2 linked regions of the Methanocaldococcus jannaschii DSM 2661 genome follow. The main gene of each other region encodes a partner of the protein of the gene in region 2 in a complex. Each region holds a gene or a part of one and is shown on either strand. Other genes may lie near its edges.

The links.
Region 1: the proteins of MJ_RS02895 (region 2) and mtrA are in contact, whole or in part, in a crystal structure (PDB 6ZW0), measured with the Methanocaldococcus jannaschii proteins.

What each region holds. Positions count from the first base shown.
Region 1 is NC_000909.1:773,483-781,932, reverse strand. The notes cover bases 3,571-6,552. They hold mtrA (tetrahydromethanopterin S-methyltransferase subunit A), read right to left. Parts: upstream 5,434-6,552; coding sequence 4,708-5,433; downstream 3,571-4,707. Other genes in these bases: mtrC (tetrahydromethanopterin S-methyltransferase subunit MtrC), read right to left, coding at 5,786-6,552; MJ_RS04560 (tetrahydromethanopterin S-methyltransferase subunit B), read right to left, coding at 5,465-5,776; MJ_RS04570 (tetrahydromethanopterin S-methyltransferase subunit F), read right to left, coding at 4,484-4,690; mtrG (tetrahydromethanopterin S-methyltransferase subunit MtrG), read right to left, coding at 4,209-4,463; mtrH (tetrahydromethanopterin S-methyltransferase subunit H), read right to left, coding at 3,571-4,180. Also shown: MJ_RS04595 (hypothetical protein), read left to right, coding at 14-838; MJ_RS09735 (IS200/IS605 family accessory protein TnpB-related protein), read left to right, coding at 805-1,317; MJ_RS04590 (DUF2096 domain-containing protein), read left to right, coding at 1,414-1,941; MJ_RS04585 (V4R domain-containing protein), read right to left, coding at 2,056-2,742; more of mtrH, read right to left, coding at 3,221-3,570; more of mtrC, read right to left, coding at 6,553-6,583; mtrD (tetrahydromethanopterin S-methyltransferase subunit D), read right to left, coding at 6,613-7,305; mtrE (tetrahydromethanopterin S-methyltransferase subunit E), read right to left, coding at 7,319-8,230; mcrA (coenzyme-B sulfoethylthiotransferase subunit alpha), read right to left, coding at 8,450-8,450. UniProt on the Methanocaldococcus jannaschii protein: Part of a complex that catalyzes the formation of methyl-coenzyme M and tetrahydromethanopterin from coenzyme M and methyl-tetrahydromethanopterin. This is an energy-conserving, sodium-ion translocating step.
Region 2 is NC_000909.1:481,400-489,621, reverse strand. Bases 3,343-6,096 are described here. They hold MJ_RS02895 (DUF2121 family protein), read left to right. Parts: upstream 3,343-4,155; coding sequence 4,156-5,037; downstream 5,038-6,096. Other genes in these bases: MJ_RS09575 (hypothetical protein), read left to right, coding at 6,000-6,096; minD (septum site-determining protein MinD), read left to right, coding at 5,215-5,997; nikR (nickel-responsive transcriptional regulator NikR), read right to left, coding at 3,619-4,044; MJ_RS02905 (archaeosine biosynthesis radical SAM protein RaSEA), read left to right, coding at 3,343-3,614. Outside these bases: MJ_RS09465 (hypothetical protein), read right to left, coding at 1-82; MJ_RS02920 (acylphosphatase), read left to right, coding at 240-701; cobK (precorrin-6A reductase), read left to right, coding at 933-1,682; MJ_RS02910 (hypothetical protein), read left to right, coding at 1,705-2,520; more of MJ_RS02905, read left to right, coding at 2,517-3,342; more of MJ_RS09575, read left to right, coding at 6,097-6,170; MJ_RS02885 (hypothetical protein), read left to right, coding at 6,172-6,915; MJ_RS02880 (glycosyltransferase family 2 protein), read left to right, coding at 7,019-7,708; rplJ (50S ribosomal protein L16), read left to right, coding at 7,841-8,222.

The sequences.
Region 1 (8,450 bases), 290 kb from region 2 along the record:
CAAAATACTTATCATGCCCAAAACAATCAAACTAACTAAAACTATTGCATTGAAAAGCAAACCATTAACAAAAACAAAAATAAAAATCATAGAGAATACTATCGAATCTTATAAAGAAGTTTTATCTATTGCTTTAGATTTCGGTTTAAAAAATAATAGAAAGAGCCATAGAAAGATTAGAGAGGGAATTTATGAAGAAATAAAATCCAAACTCCCAAAGTTACCGACTCATTATATTTATACAGCCTCTCAAGATGCATCCACGAGAATAAAAAGCTTTATAGCAATGAAAAAGAGAGATAAAGCTTACACTTCAAAACCAAAAATTAAAAACATTTCCTTATGGTTAGATGACGTTTTAACAAACTATAGAGATTTTAAAAACAATATAGAAAAACTATTTTTGATAGACAAAGAAGGAAAGAAAACTTTGCATTTAAGATTATCTACACCGAATGGTAGAATAGTTATTCCCCTAAAGCCTCATAAACAGTTTTTTAAACTGCTAAATGAAGGCTGGGGAATAAAAGCTGGATTTAAATTGAGATTGAATAAAGAAGATGGAACGATAACTGTTTTAATTCCATTAGAGAAGGAGATAACAATTAATGATAGTTATAAAACCGTTTATGCCTTAGATTTTAACTTAGACAATATAACCTATGGTAATTTCGAAAATATAGAGTTAATAAAAACAGATTTAGGAAAATTAACCGAAAAATACTCCAACATAATGACTAACATTCAAGAGAAATTTTCTTTTAAAGGAATTCATAAGCAGGATAAACCGTTGAAGAGGAAAGGATTTATTTTGCTAAAAAATTCGGTAGGAGGTTAAAAAATATCAGAGAAGATATACTAAAAAAGTTAGCCAACAAAATAGCCAAAAAACTTAAAGAAAATAATGCAGTTTTAGTTATTGAAGACTTATCCCCTTATTTTAACCAAAATATTGCTAAAAAATCATTTAAAAAACTAAAACATAAATTGCATAACATCTCAGCTAAAAAATTCTTAGGTTATTTAAAAAATAAATGCTTAGAATTTGGCGTTAAAGTTATTGAAGGAAATCCGGCTTACACTTCGATAAAATGTCCTAATTGTGGGAGTAGATTATCTCAACTGTATAAATTAGCCGATGAGAGGGCTCTGCCTTCGAGGCTAATGTATTGCTTTGATTGCGGATTTTATGCTGATAGGGATACTGTAGCTGTATTTAATTTGATAAAGAGATTTACGGGGCTGTATCCGTTCAGCCCTAAGTCCAATGAACCCATAGCAGAGGGAACGGTGTTTCCCGATGAAGCTATGGGTTGAGGACAACCCGTTTCCATAGCTTACCGATTAGATACGATAAGTTATTATATGATAAGTTATTAAATGCTATGGTAAGCTATGGAAATGGGGAACGGAATGAAGGATGCAAGAAACTTAGATAAACAGTGGGTTGTATTATCTGAGTTATCAGCTGAGTTGGTTAATAGGGGGATTAAAGTTCCTGAAATTGTTTTTGAGAAGCTTAGATTAGCCAACGCTCTCCTTTCTTATTACATTTTAGACCCTCATGCATCCATAAATATATTGGCAAATGTTGAAAGAGAACTGAATTATGTTCAATCACAACTCTTTAGCTTATGTGATACTGAACTGACTGAAAAATACTTAGATAGGATGATAAAAGCTATTAGAGGAGAGATTAATGCTAAATTCCCAGTGAGTAAAAGCAACTACAATAGGGAAGTTAAAAAAAGAGGAAAAGTAGAAGCAATAAGGGTAAAGTTACAAAAAGAGATGCAGATTGAGAGATTGAGTGACTTAGGAGAATGGCATGGGGTTATATTTGAATACAGTGATGAGAAAGATAAAGTAATCATTGAAGGAAATATAGATAGGGTAAAAAGAGCATTAAAAGATTTTGCTTTTATGTGGAAAGAAGATTAATATATTAGTTTTACATGAATATAAGTGCATTCAGTTAATTAATGATATCTAAAGCATCTAAATTCCTTATTAATCCCAAACTGCGAAAAGTCTCATAAATATTACAAAAAAGAATTAGTCCAATCTTATTGATTTTTTTGCAACAAATGTACAATAAGGGTCTCCAACAGCTTGACATTTTTCCTCTGTAACTTCCACAATATATGTTTTGTTAGTCATATTTTCTAAACAGCCAGCTATAAACCCTGCTGTTAGATAACATATCGGTTCCGACGCTTTACAGTTTTTACACTCTTTATTATCTTTAACTACAACTGTTAAAGGTTCCGATTTTTCAATAACCACTTCTCCAAAATCTTTTTTCATGAATGTAATCATATCATCATAGGTGTTAATTCCTAATTTAATCGCGTAATCTTTACCAATATCATAAAAAATTCTTTTTACATTATTTCCTAAATAATATTTCCTCAAATATTCTTTTATATATGCGATGAGAGATACAGGACCTTCAAAAGTACAGAATTCTTTTTTCTCTTCTCCCCCACTTTCAGAAGTAATTTTAATCTTATGCTCTTCCTCCCTAATTTCTTTTTTTAATTCCTCTAAAGGTGGATATGCCTCCAATATAAGTTCATGTAGCCGTGTCCCTTCTGTTAATTTCAAAACTTCTTTTAGCAATTCCTTATTATCTTTGTATTTTTCTAATAAATTTTTCATCATAGTTAGTTTAATACCCATAAATTTTGCTCTGTTGTCAATAATCCTCAACATTTCAATAATCTTCATCGCATTTGTCATTTAAACCACACATACCTCTATTCTCTACAATCTACCCACAAGTAAAATAAAAAAATTAATTAATATTTACAAAAATAAATACCCCATATTTTGTATATATTATATTTTACCATAATTCCAACTACGTTTAACAATGATTCTAAATATTATAGAACTCCACAGGAATAAATCTTTAAAGGGATTGATACCTCTTAATATAATCTAAATTCCAACAGTTAATATATAGACTACGAAGTCCTGTATTGTATATACTATTCAAAACTTAGTTTGTTGGAAGCCTTATAAATAATTTTTCAATTTTCTATAAAAAAAGTAATATTATAAGTCACATGTTTAAAATTGATAATAGCATTTTTAATTCACTTTCAAGGAAAATAACTATCACTAATTATATACTATTACTCTAAAAAGAATCAAAATTACAAAACTATAAAAAGTAATAAAATAGAATAATAGAGACTATTTATTTTTTATTTTATTAGACCAATTTCTTGAATGGATGTGTATCTATTGGTTCAATTCCTAATTCTTTTGCTGCCTCTGCAATAATTGCATCAACCATAGCTACTGCTGGGAATGTCATATATGCATTGTCAATTGGGCCATAAAGGACAAAGTCTCCTGACGCCATAACTTGGACTAAGTTTGCTCCAACATCACAAACGTGGTGAATATCTTTTGCTTTTTCTCTTTCTCCAGCTTCTCTTAACTGTTTTCTAAACTCTCTTAACCAGTCCCATGCTGATGGAATGTTGTGAATACCACTCCCTACTGGATATCCAAATAGTGCTTTAACAGCAAATGATGCTCTAACAGCAGCTCCTGCTCCGTTACCTAATGGTGTAACTGCTGTATCGATTAAAGGATACTTAATACCTGCTTTTTCAGCGAGTTCTAACATCCCCTTATCTGCTGTTTTCCCACCATTTGTTAAGACATTTATCTTTCCTTCAACAGTTGGGTCCATTGGGTCGAAACATAAAACAATTGATGCTTCCAAATCACTTTCAACTAAAACCTGATATTCTTGCTCATCAATAGAAACGTTAATAGAGTTATAAATACACTGCTTAGCATATCCAGCTTCAGTAGCTCTCTTTGCAGCAGCCATTCTTGCTTCTCCTGATGTAGAGTCCAATAACATTGGACCATCCCAAACCTCAGCAACAAAGTCAATATAATTAACTAACGCCTCTGGGGTTCCTCCAAATACCTGAACTAACGCTGGGTTTCCAGTAATGTCTTCCATCTCTGCCTGTTTGTTAATTAAATCCTCTGCCGCTGCTTTGTCAAAGATACCTTTTCTCTCATCTTCAACAATTTTGTGTCTTGCATAGAATATAGTCCCTGCTAAAGCTGTAGGATACTCTCCTGGCTGACCTCCAATTTTTCTCCCCGCAATTTCAACGACCATTTGCTCTCTGTCAAACTTAAACATAATTTCCCACCTCATAATTTTTATATATTTATTGTTGAACAAGTACTTTTAAACTCAATATTTGTATGATTTTGATTAATGCTGGCAGTATGTAGGAAAGTATTATCCCTATAACTAAACCATATAATATTCCAATATCCCTCCCAACTTTTTTTCCAGCCAGTTGGAAGAGTTCAGCATTTGTGTTTTCTACCTTTTTTTCTAATTCATCTAACCTCTTTTTTAATGCCTCATAATCTGCAGGGTCCATTATTACTTGTGGCAACTTTTCGTCTTCGGACATTTAATTCACCCCAAAAAATCTTATTTCATTAAGAAATACAGCGCCAAAGGAATACCCATTAACACTATGGCTGAAACTACTCCAATTATTAATCCTTTTGTTCCAGCAGATTCGGTTCCACTCTCTAAACCTCTATTTCTCGTTATTAATCCAACTTTATATTCTAAATCCTCTACATAACTCTGTATTGATGAAACATTAGGTTTGTTTGAAACTTCAACACCCATTTTCTCACCTTATACAATTAGAACATTAAGATTCCCATAATTAGTAGCATTAAGAACAAACCAGTGGCAATTCCTTGAATCTTACCATTATAATATCCTGCCTGCCACTTTGCTAACAATCCATTATAGCACATTTCATTTCCAATTAATCTCATTCTACTCTCAATTATTGCCATTTCTGGTGTTATTGGTTTTATAACACCCTCTTCCTCTTCTCCTCCTCCTTTTCCTCCTTCTAACTCAATTATAAATGGGTCTTCGTCAATAGCTCCTGGGTCTTTACTTAAACACTCTTTTATTGCTTGTGTTATTTTACCAATATCTTCACAGTCAATTAAATCAACAACTTCAACTATCTGCCTTCTAAATCTTTCAACTGCTTCTTTATTCACGTTCTCTAAGAATGGTATGGCCCCTTTAGCTCCAATAATACCTCCATCGTCTCCAATGCCATTTTCCCATAATGCTTTAAAACACTGTCCAGTTATATGCCCTTGGACTTCTGAACCACAGAGAATCATAAACCTAATGTTTGGGTTTGATATATAGTTTGCTACAACCTTTTCAATACCCAAGTTTTCTGTGTGGCAAGGTCCTGCTATAGCAGCCCCTGCATCGATACATGCTTGCTCCAAACCGTGAGAACCTAAAGTTACAACTCCAACACAACTTTCCGGATTTCCAACAACATATTCACCAGAGACAATTGGCCATCCTGGTGCTGGTTCTCTTTTATTTGCCATAGACATCACCATAAAAATTTTTAAGAGATTTTTAGAATTTCACTCCCAATATTATCGCCAACAGTGCCATTATCCCAAGACCTATCCAAAATCCAAAGAATGCACTCTTAAAGTATCCTGATATTGCATAGACGCCATCTCTATTTGGGAATGAGTTTAATGGTGGATACCTTGGATCTAAAGAATGCTCATATGCATCTACCAATGTTTCCAATTTTTTAATTTGTTCTTCTATTGGAGAAACATCAACAAATAACAAATCTCCAAATCCTTTTGTAATTACTCCTGTTTCAACAGTATATACTAAAGGAATATTCTGGTCTATAAATACATAAGTTGCCATATTATCACCTTATTCCTCCTTCTTAGGAATCTCTGGAACGTGAAGAACTGCACAGGCATCTTTAAATGACATCTTAACAAACTTCACATAGACAATTGCCCATAATATTATTGAAACAATTATAGATACTATATCTAATTTAACTACTGAGAATACAAACCATGTTATAAAACCACAAGCAACTGCTAATGTTAATGTTCTCTTATGGCTTTCATTTGGACCCAAACATGCGTTAAATGGATGTAATATTGCCATACCCGCAGCAATAAATGCCAAGGCCATCATACCATTATTTAATGCATAATCAATGTATTTTTGTGGTTCTAAACTACCCACATAGGCAACAGTAAATCCTAATAAAGCCATGGCTCCTGCAATTGATAAAAATGTCATACTTCTAACCATAATTGGAATCTTCATACCTACTGGATTTACTGTTAATCTTCCAACGATATATCCAATAACTGCTGAAACTATCAATGTTATAATTGGAGCTACCAAATAAGGAAGATTGAAGTAATCAGGAATTAAAACACCTGCAACTGCCGCCAATGTTCCCATACCTAAACTTACCATACCAATGGACGGAACTCCTGTTCCAAGACCGTAAGCAGCTACTTTCCTAACAGTATTTGCTCCAGCAACACATGCTGCAGATGCCAATAAACCGCCAATTAACATTCCCAATCCATAAGGTGACAAAAAGTTTGCTAAATAGCATCCAACCAATGATAAAGCAATACCTACAGCAAATATTTGCTCTTCAGGATAAAGTTCAGCTGCATGACCTCCTCCACCATGTGACATAATTAATCACCCATTCTATATTGTTAAATTTATAAAACCATCAATACTGAAATTATACCAAACAATAATGAAGCTACTGTTGATGCAATAACTCCATTAGGCATTTTCTTGAATTTTGGGTCGTGGAATCCTTCAATAGTCCCTCCAATGTTATATGATGCTAAAACCGCATTGATAAAGAAGAAACCAACTGCTAACATCCCTGCAACTCCTGGATCTAAACCGAGTTTTCTTAAAGCAATGTATGCTAAAGCTCCACCAATTCCTCCTAAAGCCGCTCCTATTAAACCACTAACAAAACAAACAGTTGGAACTCCATGTCCTGTAGTCCCTGGAGTAACATAAGGTTTTTGTGGATCTTTAGTTATAGGATCAATTTCACACTTATCTGCAGCTGGAACAACCCCAACTCCAAATACATAAATTAATTGCCCAATTAACATCGTTACTCCGAGCATAATCATTGAACTTACAGCTCCAGAGATCATAATCAATGCCATTCCAATAGGTGATAAACCTACATTTGATGCCATTACTGCAGCACCCATCAATCCAGTAAAACCTGCCCCTGCTGCCAACTGTGTTGTTCCTGTTCCAACCCCTGTTGAGGTCGCCATAGCCGCTGGAGCCCCTCCAACAGGGATAAAATGAACACTTGCATTAATTATTGCCCCTGCAATAGTCATCTCAATTAATGGAACAATTGCGCTAACAATATCCATACATTATCACCTTTTATTTTGTGTATGGTCCATACTTATTTCTTGCAAAGACCTCAACCTTTCTATTTATTATTGCCAATATAGCTACGATTATCAAACCAATAACAATTGATATTATTGAAGCAGTTATTACACTTCCTCCCTGACCTCCTTTTAATATATCTCCCAAAACACCTCTCCAACCATCTAAAAATACAATTAAACCAAAGCATAAACCAGTTAAAACTCCTCCTAATCTTGAACAGAAGTATGAGGAGTCCATACCGTTTCTTAAACCATATTCTGCTTTAATGTCAATATCTCCATGGTTAGCAACTGGAACTCCTCCTCCAAATGGATATTTTTGATATTCTCTTTCAGCACCATAATGAACGTCTCCAGTTGATGAACCAATTGCACCAACAGTAATCCCAAATATCAATGCAATCAATGGCAGTGGGAATGGGTTTCCTAATATAGTGTTAGCTAAATAAGCCATTAAAACCATACAAAAGACTGCAATAAAACCATGTCCAACAATTGGGCCAAGATGGCTCATTACAACATCCCAATAAACTGGCTGACCAAAGTTCTTTGATTGACCCACAATTCTACCTAAATATGCTGAAATAGCATAAGCCCCATGAACAAAAGCAGCTACTCCTGCTCCTAAAATTAACGCTAAAATTGGGTTTAATCCCATTTGCATAATAGCATAAGCAACTGTCCCCGCAACTGCAACATACAAACCATAAGAAACTGGCTCCCCAGATATAGCCTTGTTAAAGTATCTGTGTATATTCCCCATCTGTGGAGCTAACTGAACCTGTGAGTTTGGGTTTGACTGAGACCCTACATCAGATTCCAAATCTTCTGCACATCCAGCAACTGTTGCCAATGCACCACTCAACGCTAAAGCCCCAAGGGCTATCAGTGTTGCATCCATCCTATCACCTCATTTTACATAAGACTTAGTTTTATTAGGTTAATATATAAGGTTTTCTATTTGATTCTGTTAAAATTCACTTAATTTTTATTTAACTTTTTTTTAGTTATAGGAATCCATCCAGAATATTAAAAACAATGTCAGAATTTAAGTTTTTGTATTTTACGTTTTAATATGCTTAACAATATCAACATAATAAAAAATTAAAAAATTTAGAATT
Region 2 (8,222 bases):
TCTTAATAAACTCATAACTTAACCATAAAACGAATATTGTAAAAAGAATCAATCCAATAACTATCATGGTGAGAATATCCATAAAGTCCTCACCATTATGTTGCTAATTTCAATTAAAATTAGCATTAAAATATAATAAAAATCTTTCTAAAATTATTATTCTGCATACAAAAAAGCTTATATCCTAATAGTTACATAAATAAAAAATTATTTGACGAGTATAATATTGGTGATTAATTATGATAACAACTTATGAGCTGATAATATATGGTAGAGTCCAGCATGTTGGATTTAGAGATAGGATTGAACATATAGGTAGAGGCTTAGGCATCTCTGGAGTTGTGTATAATCATAAGGACGGAACTGTTAGAATCTTAGCAAACTTTGATGATGAGGAGATTAAAGAGCTATTTAAAAAGAGTATTAAGGCACTGGAAAAGAAGGATAAGCTTATAAAGATTGAGAAGATTGAGGAAAAAGAATTAAATGCTTATATTGAGTTTCCGGAAGGGATAAGTAGGTTGTCTTCTGATGATATTTTGGAGCTGAATAAAAAGCTGGATGAGGGAGTTAAGTATATTAAGTTGATATTTTCTGAATTAGAAGAACATAAAAAAATATTGTTAGATATTAAGGATACACAGATAAAAACTATTAAAGTGCTAAATGAAATTAAGGAATTATTGGAGAAAAAACTCTAAGATTATTTTTATAGAGTTAGAGTAACATACTGAAATTTTAGAAAGAATTAATAAAAAATTAGATAAATTAGATGATATTTATGAAATTCTAAAAGGGATTAAGGACAAACTTTAAAGCTTTTTTATTGAGGCGAAATTTTTTATTGTAAAATGTCAAAAGAATAAAAGATTTACAATTAAGAGATTTTTTGACTTTTTGAGCATATACAAAAGTCTATTTATGGTGAAGTCATGAACCTACTGTTAATGGGAGGAACTAAGGATAGTGTTGAAATTGGTAAAAAGCTTAGGGATTTGGGAGATTTATTTATTTTATACACTTCAACAACTGATTATGGTGGAAAATTAGGGGAGGAATTTGCCAACAAAGTGATAACAAAACCTTTAGATAAAAATGAGTTGAAAGAGGTTATAAAGAAATATAATATAGATATTTTAGTCGATGCCACTCATCCATTTGCAATAAATGCAAGCAAAAATGCCATTGAAGTTTGTAAAGAGCTTAATATAAAGTATGTAAGATTTGAGAGAAAAGAGGAAAAGATAAATCATCCAAATATAATATATGTTAAAGATTTTGAAGAAGCTGCAAGATTGGCTAAAAAAGCAAATAAAGTCTTTCACATGGCAGGAATTAAGAATTTAAAGATGGTTGTTGATATTGTTGGGAAAGATAAGGTTATAGCAAGAGTTCTCCCTATATCTGTAAGTGAGGCATTAAAGATTTTACCTCAAAAGCAGATTGTAGCTATGTATGGGACTTTTTCTAAGGAGCTTAACAAATATTTAATAAGGGATTATAACTGTGATGTGATAATAACTAAAGATAGTGGGGAGAGTGGGGGTTTTAAAGAGAAAGTTTATGGGGCTTTAGAAGCTGAAGCCAAGGTTATAGTTGTTGAAAGACCTAAAATTGATTATCCAGTTTGTTTTGATGATATAGATGAGCTTATAAAATACATAGCTAATTTAAAAATTTAATTTTATAATTTTGGTGAAAAGGATGCACTGCAATATAAACTTAAAATATGGCGTTATAATGAAAAAAGATTGTTATACATTAAGAATCTCATTAAAACCCGGATTTATAAATGCTGAGCAGTTAAAGGCAATAGCCTATGTTATTGAAAATTTTGGAGATAACAAAGCCCATATAACAACAAGGCAAGGTATAGAGTTTAAAATATCTCCAGAACATTTGGAAGAAGTAGAGAAAATTCTAAATAATGTGGGGTTAAACTTAGGTTCTACTGGAAATAGAGTTAGGCAAGTAGTGTCATGTATTGGCTTAGAGTGCTACAATGCTATTGGTGACTCTGTCTCTTTGGCAAGGAGAATTCATGAGGAGTTTGAAGGAGTTTGGGTTCCAAGAAAGGTGAAGATAAATGTTAGTGGTTGCCCAAATTCATGCACATTTCATAGGTTTTGTGATATTGGGATATGTTATAGATACAAAATAACCATAAACAAAGAGATTTGCACAAATTGTGGAAAATGTAAAGATTTTTGTGATTTAAATGCTATAGATTGGGAACGAAAAATAATAAAAGATAATTGCACTGGAGAAGGAAAATGCACTGGCTTATGTAATGCCTTTAAAGCTGAGAGAGTTATTAGCATATTCGTTGGAGGAAAAGGAGGAAGAATATATAAGGAGGGAAAACACCTAATAGATTTAAAAAATGAGGATGATGTCTTATTTGTTATTGATGAATTGATAAGCTTATATGCAAAGTTTGGAAAGGGTAGGATGGCAGATTTTGTTGAAAACTATGGGATTGAAAACTTAAGAAATAACATAAAAGAGTTGATAAAATGAACCAAATTATTAATGATAATTATAGGGAATTCTTAAAAAAATTAAGAGAGAGACATTTAAAAAAGAGAAAAGTTAAAGATAAAAATAAACCTATTGCTGTGTGGATGCAAGATGATATATATAGAGATTTCAGCATAGGAAAGTCCCTTACAATAATTTTAAGGACAGAAGGCTGTTATTATGCAAAAGAAGGAGGCTGTTTAATGTGTTCCTATTTAATGGACTCCTCTCCTGAAAAAATAACTGCTGAAAATATAATAAATCAGTTTAATTATGCGATTGAGAAATATAAAGAAAAAATAAAAGATTTAAAAGATTTCAGCGTTAAAATATTCACTTCTGGAAGTTTTTTGGATGATAGAGAAGTTCCTAAAGAGGCAAGAAATTATATTTTCAAAAAACTTAGCGAATTTGATAATTTAAAAGAAGTGGCTATTGAATCAAGACCTGAATTTATTGATGAAGACAAATTAAACGAAATTAGAAAATATTTGGATGTTAATGTTGAAATTGGGGTTGGAATAGAAAGTTTTAATGAAGAAATTAGAGAAAAAGCAATTAACAAAGGAATAACAAATGAACAAATAATTAGAGCTATAGAATTGGCTAAAAACTACAACATTGGGATAAAAGCTTATTTATTAATAAAACCTCTATTCATAACTGAAAAAGAGGCAATTTATGACTCAATATCTTCAGCAAATAAGTGTATAGAGTTGGGATGTTCAAGAATATCCTTTTGCCCAGCTACTGTGCATAAAGGTAGTGTGATGGAATTCTTTTTCAACAAAAATCAATACCGCCCTCCATTTCTATGGAGTATAATTGAGATACTAAAAGAGGTTAAAAAAAGCAATCCAAAGGCATTAATTATGTGTGATACATCAGGAGTAGGAAGTGAAAGAGGGGCTCACAACCTTTATAACTGCAAGTGCAACAAATTGATTAAAGAAAGGTTAGAGAGATTCACTTTGACACAGGATATAAATGTTTTAAATGTTGAATGTGAATGTAAAAATATATGGAATGCATATATCGAAGTTGAAAATAAAAATATAGTTCCATTAGGGGATGAAAGAAAACTCCTATTATAAAAATTTATTCTGGAATCTGTCCTCCTGGAACCATAACACTTAACTTAACTTGTTTAACTCCTTTTAAGGCTGTTAATCTATCTGTTAATTCCCTAATCCTCTTAGCGTCTCCTCTAACCAATATTGTTTCTAAGCAGTGGTCGTGGTCTAAGTGTAAATGTAAGGTAGCAACGATAATATCAGTATAATTGTGTTGAATTTCAGTAATTTTTTCCATAACATCTGAGGCATGATGGTTGTAAATTACGCTTATACTTCCAGCTCTTTCCCCTTCTAAGCTGTGAATCCATTTGTGTTTTATTATATAGTCTCTAATAGCATCTCTTATTGCTTCACTTCTACTTGCATATCCTCTTTCAGCAATAATTTCATCAAACTCCCTAAGAAGCTTTGAAGGTAAAGATATACTTATCCTATCCATCTCTGTCATAATCTCCCCCGTTTATTTTCAAACTAACAAATATTACTATTTAATAACTAATATATAAGATTAACGATAATAATAATACTAACTAATATTATTAGTCTAAGGGGTGAGAGAGTGAGTTTAATTATTTGCTACTATGGTAAAAATGGGGCTGTAATTGGAGGAGATAGAAGGCAAATATTTTTTAGAGGTAGTGAGGAGAATAGAAAGATTTTAGAAGAAAAACTATACAGTGGGGAGATAAAATCTGAAGAGGAACTTTATAAATTGGCAGAAAAGCTTAACATTAAAATTATAATTGAAGATGATAGGGAAAAAGTTAGAAAGATATCTGATTCAGTAGTATGTGGAGAAGTTAGGAGCTTAGGAATTGATGCAAAGAGAAGGAGGGTTTATGCAACAAAAGGGAAATGTGCCATTGTTGATATATTAAACGACACAGTTACAAATCAAACAATAAAAGAAGGTTTTGGAATTGTAGTTCTTGGAAACAGATTCTTAAAAAAGAAAGCTGAGGAGGAATTAAAAAGAACAGCTAAATTATTCCCAATGATGCCTATACAACAGATAGAAGATGCAATAAAAGAAATTTTTGAGAAATTAAAGTGGCATCCTACAGTGAGTAAAGAGTATGACATTTACAGTGTGAATAAATATGAAAAGAACTTTGAGGAAGTTATTAAAAAGGATATTGAGAGCCTATTTAAATATAGGGAACAGTTGAGGAAACAACTCATAGATTTTGGAAAGGTTATGAGTATAGTCAATAAAATTGTAAAAAATGGAGAAATTGGAGTTATTAAAGATGGAAAACTTCACTTATATGATGATTATATAGCTATCGATAAGATAGACCCAAATCCAAAGGTATTTAAAGTTGTGGATGTGGAAGGCAACTTTAAAGATGGTGATATAGTAGTTATTGAAAATGGAGATATGAAAATAAAAGGGACTAATGAGAAAGTAACAACCAAATATATCATAATTCATAAATAACATAGTCCTAAAGTTCAATAAGCAAATGTTGTTAGATAACCTTATTCAATTAATTAATGATGTAATGTTTTTGAAGATAAGCGTGTCCTAATATTAAACCGAAGAGTATATATTTAACTTAACTATAACTTTAGTGTTGTAAATAGGTAATATAAAGATTTTAGAATGGTGACATTAATGGCAATAGCTATCGCGATAGCATCTGGAAAAGGAGGTACTGGAAAGACAACGATATCTGCAAATCTTGCTGTGGCTCTTGCAAAATTTGGAAAAAAAGTGGCTGTTTTGGACGCTGATATAGCAATGGCAAACTTAGAGCTTATCATGGGGTTAGAAGGAAAGCCAGTAACCTTAAACGATGTGTTGGCTGGTAAAGCAGATATAAAGGACGCAATTTATGAAGGTCCTGAAGGAGTTTTAGTTATTCCAGCAGGTGTTTCATTAGAAAAGTTCAGAAGAGCTAAACCAGAAAAACTTGAGGAAGTTTTAAAGGCAATACATGATTTAGTTGAGATTTTAATTATTGACTGTCCAGCAGGTATTGGAAAAGAGACTTTAATAGCAATATCATCAGCAGATGGTTTAATTGTCGTTGTAAATCCAGAGATATCCTCAATATCAGATGCATTAAAAATTATCGCTATAACAAAAAGATTGGGAACTGACATCATTGGGGCTATTGTTAATAGGGTTTCAAATGAGAGTACAGAGTTGGGGGTTAAAGCTATAGAGACAATTTTAGAAGTTCCTGTTATAGGTGTTGTTCCAGAGGACCCTCATGTTAGGAAGGCAGCTGCATTTGGAACACCTCTCGTTATTATGTATCCAGATTCTCCAGCCGCTCAAGCAATCATGGAGATAGCAGCTAAGTTAATTGGAGCTAAATATGAAGCACAACTTAAGAAGAAGAAAGAATCATTCATATCTAAGTTTATTAAAGGATTGTTCGGGAGGAGATAAGGATGATTTTGTATATAATTGTGGCTATTAGCATACTCCTCAACATAATACTGGGGATTAAAGTAATAATGTTACAAAAAGAATTGGAGGAGGTTAAAAAAGCTACAAGATTAACAAAGGAGGAGGTCGAAAAATTAAATGAAAGAATAAGAAAACTAAAACTTGGTGGGTAAGATGAAAAAAGTAATTATTCCTCTCTTAATATCCTTATTTATTTTTTTAATTCCAAATTATGCTTTAAATCCAGAAATTATAGTTACCCCCGAAAAATGTTTAGTAAATAATTCCGTATATGTTATATTTCAATGGAGAGCTCCTTATAATGTTGAAGATTTTAATGTTACAGTCCTTTCAGATGCTGTAGTGTTTAAAAATTCCACTTTATACTATGCAGGTGTTGCAGAGGATGCTAAGGTATTTCACATATTTGAAGGTGAGGCTGTAACTCCTGGAAATCATACAATTAATGTTCAAATGTCGTATATTATTGATGGAACGCTTATAAAGAAAAAATTTTTATTAAACATCTCAATATTAACACTTCCTGAAAATATTTATGTAAGTTATAATAATACATATAATAGAGATGAAGAAAACACATCTCTCTTAGAAAATATTACTAAAATATTTGAAAATACCACAAATGTAACTACACCAAATTCTACAAATGCAATTATTAATGAAACAAATATCACCCAAAATAAAACAAATATATCAAAAAATATTGATATAGGGAATATTACAAAGGCAAACACTACATCTCAAGAAAAAATAACACAAAAATTCAATAACACATCAACACAAACTATTGAAAACGTCCAAAAAGATAAAGGTAATAATTGGCTGATGTATGGGATTCTTGGGTTGATTATAGGTATAGTATTTGGGTTTGTTGTAATGTATATCATCAAAATCTAAAACTAAAAACACCAATTCCTATTTTTCTACTTTTTCTTATTACCATAAAATTTTAAAATTTTGTTAAAAATTTACTAGCATCCAATTTATATTGTGATTACCTATGATTGCAATAATTCCAGCATTCAATGAGGAAAAAAATATTTTAAAGGTGTTAAAGGACTTAGAAAAGTTAAGAGTTGATGCTGTAGTAGTGGATGATGGTTCTAAAGACAATACCTCAAAAATCGTTGAAGAGTTTGCAAAAAAAGCAAAGATTAATGTATATTTAATAAGAAATGAAAAAAATGAAGGAAAGGCAAAAGCAATAGAGAAAGGAACAAAATTTGCCTTATCTTTAAACAAATATAAATATATCATATATATTGATGGAGATTATCAGCACAAACCAATGGACATTCCAAAACTGTTAAAAAAATTGGAAGATACAAATGCTGATGCCGTTTTTGGTATTAGGAAATACAAACATATTCCATTGCATAGGCAAATATCTAATTTTTTTGCTTCAATACTTACGTCGTTGGCAGTGTTAATATACTCAAAAAGATTTTATTTCTTTAGGGATGTTCAGTGTGGTTTTAGGATAATAAAGGCAGAGTTTTTAAAAGATATGAAGTTTGGAGATGGTTATGCAGTTGAACATTTTATTGCTCTGCAGTTAGCGAAAAAAGGGGCTAAGATTGTGGAGGAATATGTGAGTGTTGAGTATCATGATGAAGCTGTTTCATATATAACCACAAAGAAAATCTTAGAAGTTGCTAAGCAGGTTATAAAGTTCATTTTTTTAGAGTAGCAAAATAACAGTAAGCTTTAAATATTAAGTTAAAAATATTAGCATCACAATAAATTTTATATATTGGGAATTGAAAACACACATAGTCCTTCTCTTTATCTATAAAACGAAACAGCCAAAATAGGTGATGATATGGCTTCTTTAAGACCAAACAGATGTTACAGAGATGTAGATAAACCACCATACACAAGAAAGGAGTATGTTAAAGGGGTTCCACAACCAAAAGTAGTTCATTTCATAATGGGTAACTTATCAGCAGAATTCCCAGTTAAGGTTAATTTAGTAGCTACAAGACCAATCCAAATAAGACATAACGCATTAGAAGCTGCAAGAGTTGCCGCAAACAAATATTTAACAAAGATGTGCGGTAGAATGGGTTACAAATTCCAAATTAGAGTTTATCCACACCAAATATTGAGAGAGCACAAGATGGCTACTGGAGCTGGGGCAGATAGAATTTCAGATGGAATGAGATTGGCATTTGGAAAACCAATTGGAACAGCTGCAAGAGTTA